DNA from 2 places in the Rhizobium sp. TBD182 genome. Region 2 is predicted to be linked to the other one. Evidence: predicted binding sites of a transcription regulator. Region 2 holds the regulator's gene; the other holds the start of a gene.

Region 1 (10,805 bases), 320 kb from region 2:
ACTGGTTGCGGGCACATCCAAAGGCGCGGAAGGCGTCGATGAACTGAACATCATCGGCTCTCTGGTTTCCGGTGCCGGTTACGATGCGACGCGTATCAAGATCGATCCCTCCGTCGTGCGCGGTCTCGAATATTACACCGGCCCTGTCTATGAGGCCGAACTGACCTTCGACGTCACCAACGAAAAGGGCGAAAAGGTCGTCTTTGGCTCGGTCGGCGGTGGCGGCCGTTATGATGGTCTCGTCTCTCGCTTCATGGGTCAGCCAGTTCCGGCAACAGGCTTCTCCATCGGTGTTTCCCGTCTGATGACGGCCTTGAAGAACCTCGGCAAACTCGGTCAGGTCAAGCCGCTCGCCCCGGTTCTCATCACCGTCATGGATGGCGATGTGGACAGCATGGGCCGTTACCAGCGCTTCACACAGGCGCTGCGTGCAGAGGGCATCCGCGCCGAAATGTACCAGGGCAACTGGAAGAAATTCGGCAATCAGTTGAAATATGCCGACCGTCTCGGCTCTCCCATCGCCATCATCCAGGGTGGTGACGAGCGCGCCGAAGGCGTGGTGCAGATCAAGGACCTGATCGAAGGCAAGCGCCTCTCCGGCGAGATTGAGGACAATGCCAGCTGGCGCGAAGCGCGGGTGGCACAGATCACCGCGCCAGAAGCCGAACTGGTGGCGAAGGTTCGCGAGATTCTGGAGCACCACGCAGAGGACGTTCGCCGCGCCGCTGAAGGGCGCTGAGGCGATGGCGATCCTCGCGCTCGATCACCTTCAACTGGCGATGCCCGTCGGCCGGGAAGACGAGGCGCGCGCCTTTTATGGCGACCTGCTCGGCTTTGCGGAGCAGGCAAAACCCGCCAATCTGGCGGCGCGCGGCGGATGCTGGTTCTCATCTGGACCGATAAAACTCCACCTCGGCATCGATCAGGATTTCAGACCTGCCAGAAAAGCCCATCCTGCCTTTCTGGTAGACGATCTCAGTATCTTGCGAAAAACACTTGAAACTGCAGGCTACCATGTGGTTGAGGATGAGCCGCTCGAAGGATATCACCGGTTTTATGTCCTTGATCCCTTCGGAAACCGCATCGAAATGATGCAGCCGCTCGAACCGTGACGAAAAGTACCGTTCCATGCCCCTGATCGACATGCCGGAATTTTCCGGAGAGCTACTGGAAGAATTCGCCGCGCGCCGCACAAGTCGTGTGAACACGCCTGTCATCCAGCCTGCCGAACCGTTTCTGGATATGGCGGGCGAGGATTTGCGTCGGCGTATTTTCATGACGGAGAGCGAGACAGGTGAAAGCCTGTGCCTGCGCCCGGAATTCACTATTCCCGTCTGCCTGCGCCATATCGAGACGGCGACGGGTACGCCGAAGCGTTACTCCTATCTGGGCGAGGTCTTCCGCCAGCGCCGGGAGGGTGCGAACGAGTTTTATCAGGCCGGCATCGAGGATCTTGGCGATACCGATATCGCCGCCGCCGATGCCCGCGCCGTGATTGATGCAACCGCCATCCTGAAACGCCTTCTGCCTGGCCGTTCGCTCGCCGTCACGCTGGGCGACCAGCAGGTGTTCGAGGCGGTCGTTGCAGCGCTCGGCCTGCCGCTCGGTTGGCAGAAACGGCTGGTGCAGGCTTTCGGCGATATGGCGCAGCTCGACGCGCTGCTGGAAAGCCTCGTGCACCCCAAGCCCATGACCGGCCTTGACGCGCGGGTCGCTGGACTTCTGGCAACGGGCGAAGAGGCGGTGCTGGTCGATTATCTCGACACGGTAATGCAGGAAACCGGCTATTCCACCAATGCCAGCCGCTCGCCGCAGGAAATCGCCCGCCGTCTGCGGGAAAAGCTGGCGCTTGCCGCCACGCGTCTGCCGGATGAGAGTTTCGAACTGCTCAAGCAGTTTCTGGCCCTGCAGGCGCCCTTGCCGCAGGCCTCCCAAGTTCTGGCCGATTTTGCCGCAAAGGCTAAGCTGAAACTGGACGGTGCGCTTTCCGCTTTCGATAAGCGTGTCGCGGCCCTTGCGAATGCCGGGGTCGATCTCGAAACAGTCAGCTACGGCGCGGCCTTCGGCCGTCCGCTCGATTATTATACTGGCCTCGTTTTCGAGGTGATGGAAGAAGGTAGCGATAGCGTTCTGGCCGGTGGTGGCCGTTTTGACCGACTGCTGACGCTGCTTGGCGCGCAGGAAAAAATACCGGCCGTGGGCTTTTCCCTCTGGCTGGATCGCATCGAAACGGTGCGCGGGAGCGATAAGCCATGATCACCATTGCCTTGCCCTCCAAGGGCCGGATGAAGGAAGACGCCTCCGCCGTTCTGGAACGCGCCGGGCTGAAGGTCGCAGCTGTCGGTAACGACCGGTCCTATCGCGGCCGCATCGAAGGGCGCGACGATATCGAGATTGCCTATCTCTCAGCCTCCGAGATCGCCCGCGAAATTGGTGCTGGCAGCGTGGATTTCGGCGTGACGGGTGAAGACCTAGTGCGAGAGGGGCTGACCAACGCCGATGCGCAGGTGGAATTCTGCGCCCGCCTCGGTTTCGGCCATGCCGATGTCGTTGTCGCCGTGCCGGAAATCTGGCTGGATGTGGACAGCATGGCCGATCTCGGCGATGTGGCCTCGGAATTCCGTGCCCGTCATGGTCGCCGTTTGGCAATCGCAACCAAATACTGGCGGCTGACGCAGCAGTTCTTTTCGCGCCAGCACGGCATTCAGCTTTACCGTATTGTCGAAAGCCTTGGCGCCACCGAAGGTGCGCCGGCGGCAGGGCAGGCGGATATCATCGTCGATATCACCTCCACCGGCTCGACGCTGAAAGCTAACCACCTGAAAATCCTCTCCGACGGCATCATCGTCCGCTCGGAAGCCTGTTTCGTGCGCGCCCGCAAGCCGGAGCACGAAGGTGATCCGGCGGTTCAGGAGATCGCGGCGCGAATAAAAGCGGCTGTCTGAAAGCACAAAAGAAAAAAGCCGCCGGATCGCTCCGGCGGCTTTTTTCTTGGTCAGCCTATGGGTTCAGGCGCGGGCGGCAACTAAGCCGCGCTTTGCGTCGACGGAATAGGCGCCTGCACCGAAGGTTGCGAGCAGGATATAGGCGCCGGCAAGGGTGATGTTCTTCATCAGCATGATGCCGTTCAGCGTGTTGATCCAGCCGAGAGCAGGCTCAGGCCAGCCGGGAACGGCAACGGTGCCGCTGTGGAATACGAGGCCGGTGAACACGCAGAATGCTGCAAGCGCCCATGCGGCGATCTTCGTCTGGAAACCGGCGAGAATGGCAAGACCGGCAACGAGTTCGAACAGGCCGGCAAGATAGGCAAGCGCGGTTGCGGCAGGCATGCCGGCGCCCGAGATCATGCCAGCAGTGCCAGCCGGATCGGTGAGTTTGCCGAAGCCGGAATAGATGAAGATGAAGGAAAGCAGAATGCGGGCGATGAGAACGAGAGCGTTCTGGCTGCTGGACATGGAGTATCTCCGGTAAGTGATCGGCGTGTCGCCGGTTAAACTGCAAGGTGATGTCTGGAGATATCAATGACCGAAAATCATGCATCTATAAAGATGAACAATAGAAGACAAATTGTCTTCATTTTGTGAACGACCAACAATGTCGTTCAATGACATTGAGCGCGCATCCCCGTTTGAACGGGACCATTCGACTCGATCTATCCATTTGTTTTAAAAAAATTTCCTGACATAAAGCCGCTGCGCAGTTTCACTGGAAACGCGCTAGGCGGCGAAGCGCATATCCTCGAAACGCGGAAACAGGAAGAGCCCCGAAATGCGCCCTTGCTGGCCGATCTCGAAACCCGAGGATTCGCCCATGCAAATAAGCGGCTGCCGCATTGCCGGCAGGGTGAACAGGCCGGTGGAAAAGCAGAAGCGTGAGGGTGCGGCGGAAGCCTGTTCGAAAATTTCGAGCACGCGGTCGTGGTGACCCCGATCGTAACACCGGATCAGGCTGAGCAGGCCGCACTCACCCTGCGGCAGCCCATGCATGAAAGATGCATGTTCGCCAAGCTTGATGACGCCGCTCGAAAGATCGCCGCTCCATTCCTCCGAAATAAAGAAATGCGACAGGGTCTGAGTATCCGGCATGGTTGTCGCGGCCGCAGGCAGAGCATCGTTGCGTCTTGATATTTCGAACAAATCGCGCCCCCGCATGAACATCGTACCAGCGCTGCAATCTCAAGCGTCGCTGCCAAGTTGATTTTTCATCGCCATCCGCATTCGAGCGTGCTTGCCAAGCATCGAACCCCTTCAATGCTTGCATCCCGCCGCGGCACCCTCACGGGCGCTGACTTATAGTTTATTTTCTTCTACCCACAACAACCTGTCAGAGAGAAAATCAAAAATAATATGTATTCCTTCATCGTAATCGCGAAATATATGAAAAAAAGACAACTAAATGTCGTGCTTATAAACTGGAGAGGGCGAAAATCCGCCCCATCGGCAATTGTGATTCGCCTCTATCGGCACCCGATTATTGCACGCGCTGCCAAAAACAAGCCGACTAAAGTTATCGCTGTTTCAAAAAGAGACAATATTTTTTAAGCCCGATCCCGGCAAGTGAAGATATCGCGCCAGCTCTCACAAGGGGCATGGGCGCCAACGAAAAAAGGGCGATCCGAAGACCGCCCTTTCGTATTCCAGTGACAGGACTGATTAGAAGTCCATGCCGCCCATGCCGCCGCCAGGCATCTGGGGCATTGCCGATTCCTTCTTAGGAAGTTCGGCGATCATGGCTTCGGTGGTGATCAGCAGCGAAGCAACCGAAGCTGCGTTCTGCAGGGCCGTGCGAACAACCTTGACCGGGTCGACGATGCCGAGCTGGATCAGGTCGCCATATTCGCCGGTCTGGGCGTTGTAGCCGTAGTTGTCTTCGTTCCGGTCGAGGATCTTGCCAACAACGATGGAAGCTTCGTCACCTGCGTTTTCTGCAATCTGGCGAACCAGAGACTGCAGAGCCTTGCGGACGATGTTGATGCCGGCTTCCTGGTCGTCGTTCTCACCCTTGACGGTGATCTTCGTGGAAGAACGCAGCAGGGCAACGCCGCCGCCCGGTACGATGCCTTCCTGAACAGCAGCGCGCGTCGCGTTGAGAGCGTCGTCGATGCGGTCCTTCTTTTCCTTCACTTCAACTTCCGTCGAACCGCCAACGCGGATCACGGCAACGCCGCCAGCGAGCTTGGCAAGACGTTCCTGCAGCTTTTCGCGGTCGTAGTCGGAAGTGGTTTCTTCGATCTGCGCCTTGATCTGGGCAACACGGCCTTCGATGTCGGACTTCTGGCCAGCACCGTCAACGATCGTGGTGTTTTCCTTGGAGATCGAAACCTTCTTCGACTTGCCGAGCATGTCGAGGGTAACGCTTTCGAGCTTGATGCCGAGGTCTTCGGAAATGACGGTACCACCGGTCAGGATGGCGATGTCTTCCAGCATGGCCTTGCGGCGGTCGCCGAAGCCAGGAGCCTTGACGGCAGCGATCTTGAGGCCGCCACGCAGCTTGTTGACGACGAGCGTTGCAAGGGCTTCGCCTTCTACGTCTTCAGCGATGATGACGAGCGGCTTGCCGGTCTGAACGACAGCTTCGAGAACAGGCAGCATGGCCTGGAGGTTCGAAAGCTTCTTTTCGTGCAGAAGGATGTATGCGTCTTCGAGGTCCGCAACCATCTTTTCCGGGTTGGTCACGAAGTAAGGCGACAGGTAGCCGCGGTCGAACTGCATGCCTTCGACGACTTCGAGTTCGGTTTCAGCGGTCTTGGCTTCTTCAACGGTGATCACGCCTTCGTTGCCGACGCGCTGCATTGCTTCAGCAATGTCGAGACCGATCTGACGCTCGCCGTTTGCAGAGATCGTGCCGACCTGTGCAACTTCTTCCGAAGTGTTGATCTTCTTGGCCTTGGCCTGAAGGTCCTTGACGACTTCAGCAACGGCCAGATCGATACCGCGCTTGAGGTCCATCGGGTTCATGCCGGCAGCAACTGCCTTTGCACCTTCGCGAACGATGGCCTGGGCCAGAACCGTTGCGGTGGTGGTGCCGTCACCGGCGATGTCGTTGGTCTTGGAGGCAACTTCGCGAACGAGCTGTGCGCCCATGTTCTCGAACTTGTCTTCGAGTTCGATTTCCTTGGCGACAGAAACGCCGTCCTTGGTGATGCGCGGTGCGCCGAAGGACTTGTCGATAACGACGTTACGACCCTTCGGGCCGAGGGTGACCTTCACTGCATCAGCGAGAATGTCGACGCCCTTGAGCATCTTTTCGCGCGCTGTGCGGCCGAATTTGACTTCTTTGGCTGCCATTTTCAAAACTCCTGGTTTCGAATGGCCGGACGGGGTCCGGCTTGAAATTTAAGGAAACGATGGGTGCGGCGAAATCAGCCGATGATACCCATGATGTCGGCTTCCTTCATGATCAGAAGGTCTTCGCCGTCGAGCTTGACTTCGGTGCCCGACCACTTGCCGAACAGGACGCGATCGCCAACCTTGACGTCGAGAGCGACGACCTTGCCGGCCTCATCGCGAGCGCCGGAACCGACGGCGACGATTTCGCCTTCCTGCGGCTTTTCCTTGGCGGTATCGGGAATGATGATGCCGCCCTTGGTCTTTGCTTCGGACTCAACGCGACGAACGACGACGCGATCATGAAGCGGGCGGAAATTGGTGCTTGTCATTGCCTAATCCCTCGATCAAATGACTTCAGGAACCTTTTGCAGGTTCACGTGATGGGTGTTAGCACTCCTCTTGTTGGAGTGCCAGCAAAGCCGAGATAAGGAGGCGTCCCCCCGGAGTCAAGAACGCATTGCCGGAAAAATTTCACGGCCTATGGTTACCAGCGTTCCATGACAGAAAATTTCCACGCTATGACGGACGAGGACAAATCGCTCTTTTTCAGGCAGCCTTCGTTTTCGGCGTAGAGGGGTTTTATGTTCGGATGGTGGCCGGTGGTCCGGAGGCAGGCCTGGCGCCGCTTTTTTCCTTGCCATCGGCGTCCTGCTTTGCCATGTGACGCACACCCTTTTTTCGCACCCGGAAAGCATATCATGGCCCATCGCATTCTCACCCTCGGCGAAATCACTGATGGGTTCGACGTTGTTCTTTCGGATGTCTGGGGCGTGCTGCATAATGGCGTTAGCGCTTTCCCGGATGCGGCGGTTGCGCTGCACGACGCGCGCAAGGCCGGCAAGACCGTGGTGCTCATCACCAATTCGCCGCGTCCGGCCCCCGGTGTCATCGCCCAGCTTCGCGTTCTCGGCGTGCCGGATGAGGCCTATGACCGCATCATCACATCGGGAGACGTCACCCGGGGCCTGATCGCGGAAGGCCCAAGAAAAGTCTTTCTGCTCGGCCCCGAGCGGGACATGCCGCTGCTGGAAGGTCTCGATGTCGAACGGGTCGGCGAGGTGGAAGCGGAATCCGTCGTCTGCACCGGTTTCTTCGATGACGAGACGGAAACGCCGGAAGACTATACGGAAATGCTGAAAGGCTTCATCGCCCGCAAGGCGCCGATGATCTGCGCCAACCCCGATCTGGTGGTAGAGCGCGGCGAGCGCATCATTCCCTGCGCCGGCGCCATGGCAGCATATTACGAACAGCTTGGCGGCGAAGTCCGTATTGCCGGCAAACCGCACGCACCGATCTATGAAGCCTGCCTTGCGGCGGCGAAAGAAGTGCGCGGCGATTTCCCGAAGGATCGCGTGCTCGCCATTGGCGATGGCATGCCGACGGATGTGAAGGGCGCAATTGCGAGCGGCCTCAACCTTCTTTATATCAGCGGCGGCATTCACGCCGCCGAATATACGCTGAATGGCCAGACGGACGAGGCGCTTCTGAACGCCTATCTGAAGGGGCAGGGCGCGGCTCCCGGCTGGTGGATGCCCCGCCTTGCCTAGGAAACGTCTGGCGTAAGCCGGCGTAAACAATGGATCGACTGCAATGACCGTCTTTCATCGCAATGAAAAAAAGGAGCCGCTGCCTGAAGGCTTGCGCAGCGGCGTCATCGCGATCGGCAATTTCGACGGTGTGCATCGCGGCCACCGTGCCGTTCTGGACCGTGCGCTGGAACTGGCCGAGGCGCGTGGCGTACCGGCACTGGTGCTGACCTTCGAACCGCATCCCCGTTCCGTCTTCCGCCCTGACACGCCGGTCTTCCGTCTGACGCCTGCGCCGTTGAAGGCACGTATTCTCGAGGCCATCGGTTTCCGCTCGGTCATCGAATACCCCTTCGACCGCGAGTTTTCGCAGCGCTCGGCGGAAGAGTTCGTCAATTCCATTCTGGTCGACTGGCTGGGCGCCAGCGCCGTCGTCACCGGCTTTGATTTCCATTTCGGCAAGGGCCGCGAAGGTGGTCCGGCATTTCTGATGGCGGCCGGCAAGCGCAACGGCTTCGACGTGACGCTCGTGGATGCCTTTCGCGACGAGGGCGCGGATGTCGTCTCCTCGAGCCGTATCCGCTCGCTTCTGTGCGAAGGAGATGTGGCAGGTGCCGCCGGACAACTCGGGTATCGTTTCACGGTGGAAAGTGAAGTCATAGGCGGCCAGAAGCTGGGGCGAACTCTGGGTTACCCAACGGCCAACATGGCGCTTTCACCCGAAACGGAGCTGAAAGCCGGCATCTATGCCGTGCGGTTCCGCCGCCCCGACGGGGCGATTTACGATGGCGTTGCAAGCTTCGGTTACCGCCCGACGGTCACCGATAACGGTGCGGCCCTTCTGGAAACCTACGTCTTCGATTTTTCCGGTGATCTCTACGGTGAGGTGTGTTCGGTATCCTTCTTCGGGCACCTGCGTGACGAGCTGAAATTTGACGGCTTGGACCCGCTGGTCGCGCAGATCAGGCGGGATGAGGAAGAGGCGCGGGCGATGCTGTCAGGCGTGCGGCCGCTCAGTGAATTGGATGCGAAGATAGCATTTTGAGCGGGCAGATAATCCTGTCCCGGATTGTCGTCGCTTTTCACTTCCTTTTTGCCGGAAAACCGCATAAACAACCGGCCATGTCCCAATACCGGTTGCTGTTTAAAGTTCAGATAGGCCGAATTATTGGCCCGGCCTTCCGCCCGCTCTGAAGAGCCGGAAGGTCCGGGATTTTGGCGCTCGTCATGGCATTTGACATGGCGCTTTCCGTATTTGCCCTCTTTGAAATTGAGACGGCGCGACCGACACGGCGCGCAACAACGGTACAATTATGAGCGACACCGCAGAAAAATTCGACTATTCCTCGACCCTCTATTTGCCGCAGACGGATTTCCCGATGCGTGCCGGCCTGCCGCAGAAAGAACCGGAAACGGTGAAGCGCTGGCAGGAAATGGGCCTTTATAAAAAGCTCCGCGCCTCCGCCGCCGGTCGCGAGAAATTCGTGCTGCATGATGGCCCGCCCTATGCCAACGGCAACATCCACATCGGCCATGCGCTGAACAAGATCCTGAAAGACGTCATCACCCGCTCGTTCCAGATGCGCGGTTTCGACGCCAATTACGTGCCCGGCTGGGATTGCCACGGCCTGCCGATCGAATGGAAGATCGAGGAAGCCTACCGCGCCAAGGGCAAGAACAAGGACGAGGTTCCGGTCAACGAGTTCCGCAGGGAATGCCGTGACTTCGCGGCTGGCTGGATCAAGGTTCAGTCGGAAGAGTTCAAGCGCCTCGGCATCGAGGGTGACTTCGAAAACCCCTACACAACCATGAACTTCCACGCGGAAGCCCGCATCGCCGGCGAACTGCTGAAGATCGCCAAGAGCGGCCAGCTCTATCGCGGTTCCAAGCCGATCATGTGGTCGGTTGTCGAGCGCACGGCGCTGGCGGAAGCCGAGGTCGAGTATCACGACGTTGAAAGCGACATGATCTGGGTGAAGTTCCCGGTGAAGGACGCTGCGCCAGCTCTTTCCGGCGTCTCTGTCGTCATCTGGACAACCACGCCGTGGACCATCCCCGGCAACCGCGCCATCGCCTTCTCCTCGCGGGTCGAATATGGCCTGTTCGAAGTCGAAAGCGCGCAGAACGATTTCGGTCCGCAGCCGGGTGAAAAGCTGATCTTCGCCAGAAAGCTTGCCGATGAGGCTGCTGCCAAGGCGAAGGTGACCTTCAAGTTCGTGCGCGATGTGAAAGCTGAAGAACTGGCCGCCATCACCTGCGCCCATCCTTTGGCGTCGCTTGGCTACGATTTCCCGGTTCCGCTTCTCGATGGCGACCACGTCACCGACGATGCAGGCACGGGCTTCGTGCACACTGCGCCGAGCCATGGCCGCGAGGACTTTGACGTCTGGACCGCGCATCAGCGTGAGCTGGAAGCGCGCGGCGTTTCGCCGGCCATCCCGTTCCCCGTTGGCGATGACGGGTTCTACACCGAGGACGCACCCGGTTTCGGCCCGTCTGCCGAAGGCGGCGCGGCCCGCGTCATGGATGATAACGGCAAGAAGGGCGATGCCAACGAGCGCGTCATCAAGGCGCTGATCGCTGCCAACAACCTGTTCGCGCGCGGCCGTCTGAAGCACAGCTATCCGCATAGCTGGCGCTCCAAGAAGCCGGTGATCTTCCGCAACACGCCGCAGTGGTTTGTCTATATGGACAAGGAACTGGGCGACGGGACGACGCTGCGCTCGCGTTCGCTTGATGCCATCGACCAGACCCGTTTCGTTCCGGCATCCGGCCAGAACCGCCTGCGCGCCATGATCGAAGGTCGGCCCGACTGGGTTCTGTCGCGCCAGCGCAGCTGGGGCGTGCCGATCGCGGTCTTCGCCGACGAGCAAGGTGAGGTTCTGGTCGACGAGGCTGTCAACGCCCGCATCCTCGAGGCCTTCGAGGCTGAAGGTGCGGATGCCTGGTT
Region 2 (10,805 bases):
AAGGAAAGTACACCATCCTCCGGCCGGAACGGATTGAGCGCGAGCGTCACGGACTGACGATTGGCCACGCACAGGATGACGAGGATAATCGCCAGCGGAAGCAGGATGATGAGGTTGATGATTTTTTTCGACATCCGACATTACTCCATCGCGGCGTGCATTCCCTCGGCTCCGTTTCCGGGGCGGCGGTGAGAACGATCAATCGTCCTCTTCGTCACCCATACCGGGGTTCAGGCGCTCACGCAGTTCCTTGCCCGTCTTGAAGAAAGGCACCCATTTTTCCTCAACGAAAACCGATTCACCCGTGCGCGGGTTCCGACCGGATCGCGAAGGACGGTTCTTCACCGAAAATGCGCCGAAACCACGAAGCTCGACACGATTTCCCGCTGCCAAGGCATCGGTGATTTCATCCAGCACCGCATTGACGATATTTTCCACGTCACGGTGATAAAGGTGCGGGTTACGCGCAGCAACGATCTGCACCAGTTCAGACTTGATCACGGTTGCCCCCTGAAAGAATTGGATTTTTAATGCGGCTCAACCTGCCAAACGGAAACAAGACCGTCAAGAAACAACTTGTCCGCACCGAGCTGACCGGAGCCCGCAAATGGGATTAAATCGTCATATCCCAGAAGCTTCGCTATTTGCGCAACACTGAAAAGCGAAAAAGGCGAACTGGAAGACGGTGCGCGCCATTCCACGATCGGCAAATCCTTGGCAACACCGCGCGTTTCGAAATAGCCGCGAATTTCCTTTTCGCCGCCAAGCGTGTCGACCAGCTTGTTGGCGAGCGCCTGTCTGCCCGTGAAAATCGATCCGTCCGCCAGTTTCAACACATCCTCGCGCGGCAATTTGCGGCGATCGGCCACAAGATCGACGAACCAGCCGTAGCTGTCCATCACCATGGAACGGATCATCGTCTTCGCCTCTTCGGGCGCCTCGTGGAACGGCGAAGGCTCCGCCTTCATCGGAGAGGACTTTATTTCCTGCAGCGAGACGCCGAGCTTATCCATCAGCTGGCCGATCTGGGGATATTGAAAGATCACGCCGATAGAGCCGGTGATCGAGGTTTCGCCAGCGATGATGACGTCGCCTGCAGATGCGATCATATATCCAGCGGAGGCGGCAAGCGTGCGGACATCGGAGACCACCGGCTTCTTTTCCGCAACGCCGCGAATGGCCTTGAAGATGCGCTCGCCGCCATAGGTGGTGCCACCGGGCGATGAAATCGAAACGATCAGCCCTTTGACATTGTCACTCTTGGCAATCTTGTCCAGCCGCTCCAGAAGTTCGGTATTGTCCTGGATCAGCCCGGAGATCTGGACACGGGCAATATGGGGTCTCTCGCTTTGCTGCGGGGTGGCCCATAAAAACCGGTAGAGGCCGAAAATGCCGGCGACAAACAGAAAAACAGCGGCAATCCGCCAGAAAGTCAGCTTGCGGCGCAATCGTCTGCGATCCGCTATCGCCATATTATCCATCGAAAACCCCTGCCTTCCGGCATTTGAAGCGTAATGTAAGTGTCATGGCCATATGGTTCTTCTAGCGCGAAGCCGCAAGGAAACAATAAGGAAACCAGAATTACGATTAAATTCGCATTTCCCTTGCACCTTTCCAGACAAAAACCATATTGGCAGGACACAGCACTCATGCCAAAGACATCAAGATAAACATATAAGCTTCAGTTGCGCGCCAAAGTGGCGCCCAGGAAGTTTTCCGGACCCACTCTTATGCTCGAAAGACTCCGCCAACCCGCGCCAGCGTTTCCGCTGCCCAATGACCAGAACGGCGCTTACGAGCGCGCGCTGAGGCATTCCGCGCGCGTGAAGCGGCTGAAAATCATTCTGCCGCTCGGTGCGGCGATCATCTCGTTTGCCTTCGTCGCCGTTTCGCTCATTCGCACCTGGGCGCCCGAAGAGGTTTCGCTTGAAAGCGCAAGGATCGAAGACGGCAAGATCGTGATGGAAAAGCCGGCCGTTGCGGGCCGCAACGAGAAGGGGATCGACTACTCCATGAACGCAGACCGTGCGTTGCAGGATATCGCCAACCCCAACCTCATGACGCTCGAAAGGGTTCTGGCTGCGGTGCCTGTGAACGACAGCGTCGCCCAGGTGGTCGCCAAGGAAGGCATTTTCGACCGGGCCACCAACACGCTGAAGATGACCGCCCCTTTTGACATCAATCTCAGCAATGGCATACAAGCGAAGTTCCAATCTGCGGATGTCGATCTGAAGGCTGGAAAAATGAGCAGTAAAGAGCCGGTTTCGATCAAAACAAACGACGGCGCCATTGTTGCGCAATCGATTGATATCGCGGATAATGGCAAGACTATTACATTTTCGGGGCAGGTACGCGCACGTATCGCTGCATCCAATATCAAGAATGAAGGCAAGTGAGAGCCCGGTCCAGATGATGCAAATTTCCCGTCCCGTTTCCCTTGGCAAATCCGCAGGCGTTACAGCCGCAGCTTTTGCTTTTTCCTGTCTTGCAACCGTGGCTTTCGCTCAGAACACCACCAGCAACATGACAGGCGTCAAGCTCTCCGGCGACCAGCCGATCGCTATCGAAAGCGATCAGCTCGAGATTCGGGACCAGGAGCGCAAGGCCTATTTCACCGGTAACGTGAAAGTTGTGCAGGGCACCACCACCCTTCAGGCCGGCAAGATGACGGTCAATTACAAGGGTGAAGGTTCCTCGCTCACCAGCGGTGACGCCAATATCGAAAAAATCTTCGTCGACAATAACGTCTACCTGACGTCCGAGACGCAGAAGGCCACGGCCGATCACGGCGAATTCGACATGGCGGCGCAGACCTTCATTCTGACCGGCAAGCAGGTTGTGCTGTCCGAGGGCGCGAATGTCTTCACCGGCTGCAAGCTCACTGTTCTGATGAATTCGGGGCAGGCAAAGCTTGAAAGCTGCGGCGGCCCTGTCCGGATCATGCTCGATCCGAAATCGCAGCAGAAGAAACAGTAGTCTCACCTCGTGAAGATAGCCTCGATCTCAAAAATATTTGGCGGTGGGCGCGACCGACCTGTGGACGCTGCGTCGCAGGCCGACAAGGCTCGCTATGACGGCACCCTGATCGCGCATGGTCTGACGAAGACCTATAATACACGGCGCGTCGTCAACGGCGTCTCGCTGGTCGTGCGCCGTGGTGAAGCCGTGGGGCTGCTTGGCCCGAACGGCGCGGGCAAAACCACCTGTTTCTACATGATCACGGGCCTCGTACCCGTAGATAGCGGCAAGATCGCCATCAACGGCAACGACGTCACCACCATGCCGATGTACAGGCGTGCCCGCCTCGGTGTCGGCTATCTGCCACAGGAAGCCTCCATCTTCCGTGGACTGACAGTCGAGGAAAACATCCGCGCCGTGCTGGAAGTGCACGAACCTGACAGCGCCAAGCGCAGCCGCAAGCTCGATGAGTTGCTGGAAGAGTTCCACATTGCGCAGCTGCGCAAATCGCCCGCTGTCGCGCTGTCGGGCGGCGAACGTCGCCGTCTGGAAATCGCCCGTGCACTGGCGACCGATCCGACCTTCATGCTTCTGGACGAACCTTTTGCCGGCGTCGATCCGATCTCCGTCAGCGACATTCAGAACCTTGTCAGACATTTGACCGCGCGCGGGATCGGCGTTCTCATCACTGACCACAATGTCCGCGAAACGCTCGGCCTCATTGACCGCGCCTATATCATCCATGCCGGTGAGGTTCTCACCCATGGCCGTGCAGACGATATCGTCAACAATCCGGATGTGCGCCGGCTCTATCTCGGCAATAATTTTAGCCTTTAAGCTCCCGGGCGCGAAAGATTCTTCATCGCGCCCCGCAGTGACGCTTGACCAAACATAATAAAAAAGCAATTTTTGGGCCAAGTTTCGTTGCCAGCGCAAAATTTATGAAATTTGTGGCGACGAAGAAGCTGTAAGGGGAGTTTCGCGTCCGCCATGGCATTATCTGCCAGCCTTTTGCTGCGTCAAAACCAGTCTCTCGTGATGACACCGCAACTGATGCAGTCCATCCAGCTGCTTCAGATGACGCATTTCGAACTGACGCAGTTCATCGCGCAGGAGGTGGAGCGCAATCCTTTGCTTGAAATTGCGGCAAACGACGGCGATTTGAGCAGCGATAGCCCTGTTGATGCGGAGAATTTCGGCGATGCCGACAGCGAAGGGTCCGACAAGTCCGCGCCGGTAACGGCCGACAGCGACGACTGGTACGGCGATCGCGCGGCAAATCTCGGCGAACAGCTCGACACCAGCTTCGAAAATGTCTTTCCTGACGATACCGAACCCAGAAAGCCCGACGCACCCGAACTGGCGGGGCAGTGGAAATCCATGCCCGGGCAGGAGTCAGGCGAGAGTTACGATCTCGACGACTTCGTTGCCGCGAAACAGACCCTCGCCGACCATCTCAATCAGCAATTGCCTCTCGCCATATCCTCTGTGGAAGACAGGATGATCGCCGATGCGCTGATCGGCCAGCTCGACGAGACCGGATATATCGCCGTAGATGCCGTCGAAGACGTCGCTGAACGGCTGGGGGCGGCGCCTTCGGCAGTGGAGCGCATTCTGGAGACGCTTCAGGGCTTTGATCCTCCCGGCGTGTTTTCCCGCTCGCTGAGCGAATGTCTGGCGATCCAGCTTGCCCAGAAGGACAGGCTTGATCCGGCAATGCGGGCTTTTATCGACAATCTGGAGCTTCTGGCGAAACGGGATTTCGCTTCTCTAAAAAAACTCTGCGGCGTGGATGAGGAAGACCTTCTCGACATGCTGGCGGAAATCCGCACGCTCAATCCGCGTCCGGGCGCTGGTTACGATTCGACCGTTTCCGAGACAATCGTTCCTGATATCATCATTCGCCCCTCCTCTGCCGGCGGCTGGCTTGTGGAAATCAACCCCGAGACCCTGCCGCGCGTGCTCATCAACCAGACCTATTTCGCAGAGGTTTCAAGGCACAAGTCGCGTGAGGGAGAGGATCAGGATTTCCTTTCCGAATGCATGCAGACGGCCCATTGGCTGACCCGCAGCCTCGACCAGCGCGCTAGAACGATCATGAAGGTGGCGACCGAAATCGTGCGCCAGCAGGACGCCTTTCTCGTCAATGGCGTGGACCACCTGCGCCCGCTGAACCTCAAGACGGTGGCCGACGCCATCAAGATGCACGAATCCACCGTCAGCCGGGTGACGTCGAAAAAATACATGCTGACGCCGCGCGGCCTGTTCGAGCTGAAGTATTTCTTCAGTGTTTCCATCAGCTCGGTGGAAGGCGGTGACAGCCATTCTGCAGAAGCGGTGCGTCACCGCATCAAGGCGATGATCGCGCAGGAGGCCGCCGACGCAGTGCTTTCCGATGACGATATCGTCGATAATCTGAAAAAGAGTGGTATCGATCTTGCCCGCCGCACCGTGGCCAAATATCGCGAGGCGATGAACATCCCATCCTCCGTTCAGAGACGGCGCGAGAAGAAGGCCCTGGCCAGACTGTCGGCGTTCTGAGCGGTGGCGCTGGTCACGTTTTCAGGGCTTTCCAGCCGCACCATTGACTCTTGCTACGGCAAGGGCTAGAAGCCCGCCGCACACGTAAGCAAGGTCATTTGTAACGGATTCATCTCCGCCGTCCATGGGCGTAAAATTCGAATGGGGGCTTTTAAAGGCCTTCGAAACGCTTGGATGCGCGCGCGGCTTGACGTAAGCTGGTACTCGCAAATCACTACAAAAAGGAAATTTTCCATGAGTGTGCGTGTATCTGGTAAACATATGGAGATCGGCGAATCTTTCCGGCAGCGGATTGAGGACAATATAGGTCTGGCAGTTACCAAATACTTCGATGGGGGGTATTCAGGCCAAGTGACCGTAGAGAAGTCCGGATCGCGTTTTGCAGCCGATTGCAAACTGCATCTCGATACGGGCGTTGTATTGCATGCGGCGGGTCAGGCAAATGATCCGCAAGCGAGTTTCGATGCCGCCGCCGAGCGTATCGAGAAGCGCCTGCGTCGCTACAAACGGAAGCTGAAGGACCATCACCACAATGGTTCCGCGGCGAACGGCGCGATGTCGGAAATCTCCTATACGGTAATGGATGCTGTCCCCGATGAGGACCACGAGGTTCCGGAAGACTACGCACCCACGATCGTTGCGGAAAGTTCGAAACAGATAAAGACGATGTCCGTCGCCAGCGCCGTGATGGCGCTCGACATGACGGACGAACCGGTTCTGCTGTTCCGCAGCCCCGGCAAGGAATATCTCAACATCGTCTACCGACGACATGACGGCAATATTGGCTGGATCGACGCGGAAACGATCAAGAGCTGAACAGTCTGACAAGACATGGGAGGCAGAGCGCGAAAGCGTATCTGCCTCCTGCATCGTCTCGATGGCATGAAGGAAAAAGAGAATGGCGTTGGCAGATTTGCTGCAACAAGATGCGATTATTCCCGCCCTCAAGGTGAATTCCAAAAAGCAATTGCTTCAGGAGCTGGCCGCAAAGGCAGCCAGAATTACCGGAGTCTCGGAACGGGAAGTTTTCGACGTCATCCTCCAGCGTGAGAAACTCGGCTCCACCGGTGTGGGGCACGGCATTGCCATTCCGCATGGCAAGCTGAGCAGCATCCATCAGATCACCGGCGTCTTCGCACGTCTTGAAACACCTGTTGATTTCGAGGCGCTGGATGACCAGCCGGTCGATCTGGTTTTCCTGCTGCTTGCACCCGAAGGCGCCGGCGCGGATCATCTGAAGGCGCTATCGAGAATTGCCCGAGCTTTGCGCGACCCCGAGCTGGTGGCCAAGCTGCGTGCCACCGATTCCGACACGGCAATCTACGCCTTCCTCAATCAGGAGCAGGCGACCGCTGCCTGATCAAAGGCTGCCGACGGTCCTTTCCATGGACAAAAAAACGCGCCCTTGAGGCGCGTTTTTTATTGGAGCATTTCAAACAAAAGCGCGTCCCGGTTTTTATATCCGGACGCGCTTTAGATGAGGGAATGCCTCACGCATCCTTCTCGTTGACGGAGGCGGTGCCCGGCTCGGGCGCTGCGGCGGTCTCCACCTTCGGGCCACCCTTTGAGACGCCAACCATGGCGGGGCGCAGCACCCGGTCACCGATGGTGAAACCGGCCTGAACCACCTGCAGTACCGTGTTGTTCGGAACTGCTGTGTTCGGAATTTCGAACATCGCCTGGTGGAAATTCGGATCGAATTTCTGGCCTTCCGCATCGATCTTTTTGACGCCATGGCGCTCCAGCGTCGAGAGCATCGAGCGCTCCGTCATCTCGACACCTTCGATCAGGCCGTTGAGACCGGCTTCGCCATTGGTCTTGAGTTCGTCAGGAATGGCTTCAAGAGCGCGGCGAAGATTGTCGGAAACGGCAAGCATGTCGCGCGCGAAAGCGGCGAGAGAATAGGCCTTCGCATCCTTGACTTCGCGCTCGGTGCGGCGACGAAGATTGTCCATTTCTGCTGCAAGACGCAGGAACTTGTCGCGCAGATCGGCATTTTCGGCCCTGAGCAGTTCGATCGGATCGGGCTCGGCAGCTTCCGCCGTCTCTTCCCCTGTAAATGCGGGTTCGACAAACTCTTCGGCGACGTCCGCGTCAGGTCCGGGCTTTTTCGTATCGTCGGTCATGACGTTCTCCAGATTTGAATATTGTTGGTTGCGCCCGATATCGAGGTTTGAAGGGCAAAAATCAAGGCTTGCGGCGAAAAGCTTGCCGCATTCTCTAACCTTGCGGGCTTGTCCTATCTCTGCTTTCGGGAAAGGCGGGCCATAATTTGTGCGGTGTAGTCCACCATAGGCACGATACGGGCGTAATTGAGCCTCGTGGGACCGATGACGCCGACGGCACCCACAACGCGATTTTCCTCATCCCGATAAGGTGCCACGATCAGTGACGAGCCTGACAGCGAGAAGAGCTTGTTTTCCGAGCCGATGAAAATCCTGACGCCTGAGCCACTTTCCGCAAGGTTGAGGATCTCGATGAGGTTTTCCTTGCGCTCCAGATCGTCGAACAGCAGGCGCACACGATCGATATCTTCCTCACCGGCCAGACCTTCCAGCAGGTTGGAGCGTCCGCGGACGATGAGGCGGCCGAGCTTGCCCTCTTCATTGTCGCCCGCCCATATGGCGAGACCCCGTTCGATGAGGTCCTGCGCGAGCGTGCCGAGTTCCGACTGCAATTCGGCACGCTGCGTCTGAAACTGGCCCCGCAGTTCCTGCAGCGTCTGCCCGGAAAGATGGGCATTGATGAAATTTGCCGCCTCTGTCAATTGCGATGACGAAATGCCGACCGGCAATTCGATGATACGGTTTTCGACCTGATTGTGGTCCCCCACCAGCACGGCAAGCGCCTTGGTGGGCTCCAGCCGGATGAATTCAACGTGCTTGAGAATGACGTCGCTCTTGGCCGTCAGCACCAGGCCGGCACCGCGCGACATGCCTGAAAGCATGCGGCTTGCCTCCGTCAGCAACCCTTCCAGCGATTGCTCGTGGCCGGCGACTGGACCGATCTGGCGGTCGATACTGGCTCTCTCATCGGCGGGCAGATCGCCCACCTGCATGAATGCGTCCACGAAGAAGCGCAGCCCCGTCTGGGTGGGCAGTCGCCCGGCGCTGATATGCGGCGAATAGATGAGACCGAGTTCCTCGAGATCGCTCATGACGTTGCGAACGGAGGCCGGTGAAAGCGACATCGGCAACAGCCGCGACAGGCTGCGCGACCCCAAGGGTTCGCCGGTGTCGAGATAGCCTTCGACGATGCGCCGGAAAATCTCCCGCGACCGTTCATCCAGCAACGATGCCTGATCTTTTGAAAGCGGTGCGGAAAAGCCCATATCATCCGTTCTTTATCGTCAAAACTCTGTCCGTACCAATATAATGCGTTGCACCGCTGCGGCAAAATGGAAATTGGCTTTGCAAAACCCCGGGGCGCGCCTTAGAAGGCAGGAACCAACATGGAGAGTGGATCATATGCGGCCTTCAGGCAGAAAAACCGATCAGATGCGCAAGGTTTCCTTCGAGCGCAATTTCTCGAAACATGCCGAAGGTTCCTGTCTGGTCAAATTCGGTGATACGCATGTGCTCGTCACCGCAAGCCTTGAGGAAAAGACGCCACCGTGGCTGCGCAACAGCGGCAAGGGCTGGGTCACCGCCGAATACGGCATGCTGCCGCGTTCCACCCATGAGCGGATGAAACGCGAGGCCTCAGCCGGCAAGCAGGGCGGACGCACGCAGGAAATCCAGCGCCTCATCGGCCGCTCGCTGCGTGCAGTGGTCGACCTGCAGGCGCTTGGCGAGCGCCAGATCAGCATCGACTGCGACGTCATTCAGGCCGATGGCGGCACGCGCACGGCTTCCATCACCGGCGCATGGATCGCCCTGCATGATTGCCTGAAGTGGATGGAAACTCGCAACATGATCAAGGTCGAGAAGGTCCTGAAAGACCATATCGCCGCGATCTCCTGCGGCATCTTTGCAAAACAGCCGGTCATCGATCTCGATTATCTCGAGGATTCCTCCGCCGAGACCGATGCGAATTTCGTCATCACCGGCTCCGGCGGCATCGTCGAGGTGCAGGGAACCGCGGAAGGTGCCCCCTTCTCCGAAGAGGAATTCCTGACGCTGCTCGGTCTTGCAAAGGCCGGATGCAGCGAACTGGTGGCCCTTCAGAAACAGGCAATAGCCTGAGCCGACAGGAAAACGTCATGCGCAAGCTCGATACCAGAACGATCGTTGTCGCCAGCCACAACAAGGGCAAGATCGCCGAAATCGCCGACCTGATCGGGCCTTTCGGCTTTTCAGCCAAATCGGCTGCGGAGCTGAACTTCGTGGAGCCGGACGAGACAGGCACCACCTTTGAGGAAAATGCTGCCATCAAGGCGCTTGCGTCTGCGAAGGCGTCCGGCCTGCCGGCTCTGTCTGACGATTCCGGTCTGGTCATCGATGCGCTGGATGGCGCGCCGGGCGTTTACACCGCCAATTGGGCGGAAACGGCTGACGGTACGCGCGACTTCGCCATGGCCATGCAGAAGGTCGAGGATGCGCTTGCCGAACGCGGTGCAACGAAGCCGGAAGACCGCACGGGCCGCTTCGTCAGCGTGCTGTGCCTTGCCTGGCCGGACGGGCATGTCGAATATTTTCGCGGCGAGGTGGAAGGCACGGTGGCGTGGCCACCGCGCGGAACAAGCGGTTTCGGCTATGACCCGATCTTCAAACCGGAAGGTTACGACACCACATTCGGTGAAATGACCGCAGACGAAAAACACGGCTGGAAGCACGGCGATGCGTTTGCGCTCTCCCACCGTGCCCGCGCGTTCAAAAAATTCGTCGAAACCTGTCTGGAGGCATGAACCCGATGACCGGGGAGCACCAACTTTCTGCCCCCGGCGCGTCGCTTCTGCCGGATACGGGCGATCCCGGTTTCGGGATCTATCTGCACTGGCCCTTCTGTGCGGCCAAATGCCCCTATTGCGATTTCAACAGCCATGTCCGCCACCGCCCGGTGGATCAGGAACGGTTCACTGCGGCGTTCCTCAGCGAAATGGCAAAGATGCGGGCGCTCAGCGGTCCGCGTGTCGTTACCAGCATTTTCATGGGCGGCGGCACACCTTCGCTGATGGACCCGCAGACCGTAGGCGCGCTTCTTGATGGCGTTTCGCGCTTCTGGCATGTACCTGATGGTATCGAGATCACCATGGAGGCTAATCCTTCAAGCGTCGAGGCGGAGCGGTTTCGCGGTTACCGGGCAGCCGGCGTCAATCGCGTCTCGCTCGGCGTCCAGGCGCTGAACGACCGGGACCTGAAGTTCCT

What was found. The regulator HrcA, encoded in region 2, represses chaperone genes, less so after heat shock. The targets are predictions, from matches to a motif close to GTTAGCACTCNCNNNNNGNGAGTGCTAAC.
Region 1: the regulator HrcA is predicted to act here: its motif matches at 6,716-6,744, upstream of groES (co-chaperone GroES).

What each region holds. Positions count from the first base shown of each region.
Region 1 is NZ_BDLN01000001.1:1,184,777-1,195,581, reverse strand. Features, by position in the region: gene hisS (histidine--tRNA ligase) at 1-739, shown strand, start outside; gene T18_RS06045 (VOC family protein) at 744-1,112, shown strand; gene T18_RS06040 (ATP phosphoribosyltransferase regulatory subunit) at 1,129-2,256, shown strand; gene hisG (ATP phosphoribosyltransferase) at 2,253-2,945, shown strand; gene T18_RS06030 (DoxX family protein) at 3,009-3,455, opposite strand; gene T18_RS06025 (hypothetical protein) at 3,717-4,151, opposite strand; gene groL (chaperonin GroEL) at 4,653-6,287, opposite strand; gene groES (co-chaperone GroES) at 6,362-6,658, opposite strand; gene T18_RS06010 (TIGR01459 family HAD-type hydrolase) at 7,028-7,876, shown strand; gene T18_RS06005 (bifunctional riboflavin kinase/FAD synthetase) at 7,920-8,900, shown strand; gene ileS (isoleucine--tRNA ligase) at 9,169-10,805, shown strand, end outside.
Region 2 is NZ_BDLN01000001.1:1,502,640-1,513,444, forward strand. Features, by position in the region: gene T18_RS07510 (LapA family protein) at 1-134, opposite strand, end outside; gene T18_RS07515 (integration host factor subunit beta) at 199-525, opposite strand; gene sppA (signal peptide peptidase SppA) at 528-1,481, opposite strand; gene lptC (LPS export ABC transporter periplasmic protein LptC) at 1,731-2,396, shown strand; gene T18_RS07530 (LptA/OstA family protein) at 2,410-2,976, shown strand; gene lptB (LPS export ABC transporter ATP-binding protein) at 2,986-3,795, shown strand; gene rpoN (RNA polymerase factor sigma-54) at 3,949-5,499, shown strand; gene hpf (ribosome hibernation-promoting factor, HPF/YfiA family) at 5,734-6,315, shown strand; gene ptsN (PTS IIA-like nitrogen regulatory protein PtsN) at 6,398-6,859, shown strand; gene grpE (nucleotide exchange factor GrpE) at 6,990-7,625, opposite strand; gene hrcA (heat-inducible transcriptional repressor HrcA) at 7,739-8,830, opposite strand; gene rph (ribonuclease PH) at 8,967-9,683, shown strand; gene rdgB (RdgB/HAM1 family non-canonical purine NTP pyrophosphatase) at 9,701-10,345, shown strand; gene hemW (radical SAM family heme chaperone HemW) at 10,351-10,805, shown strand, end outside.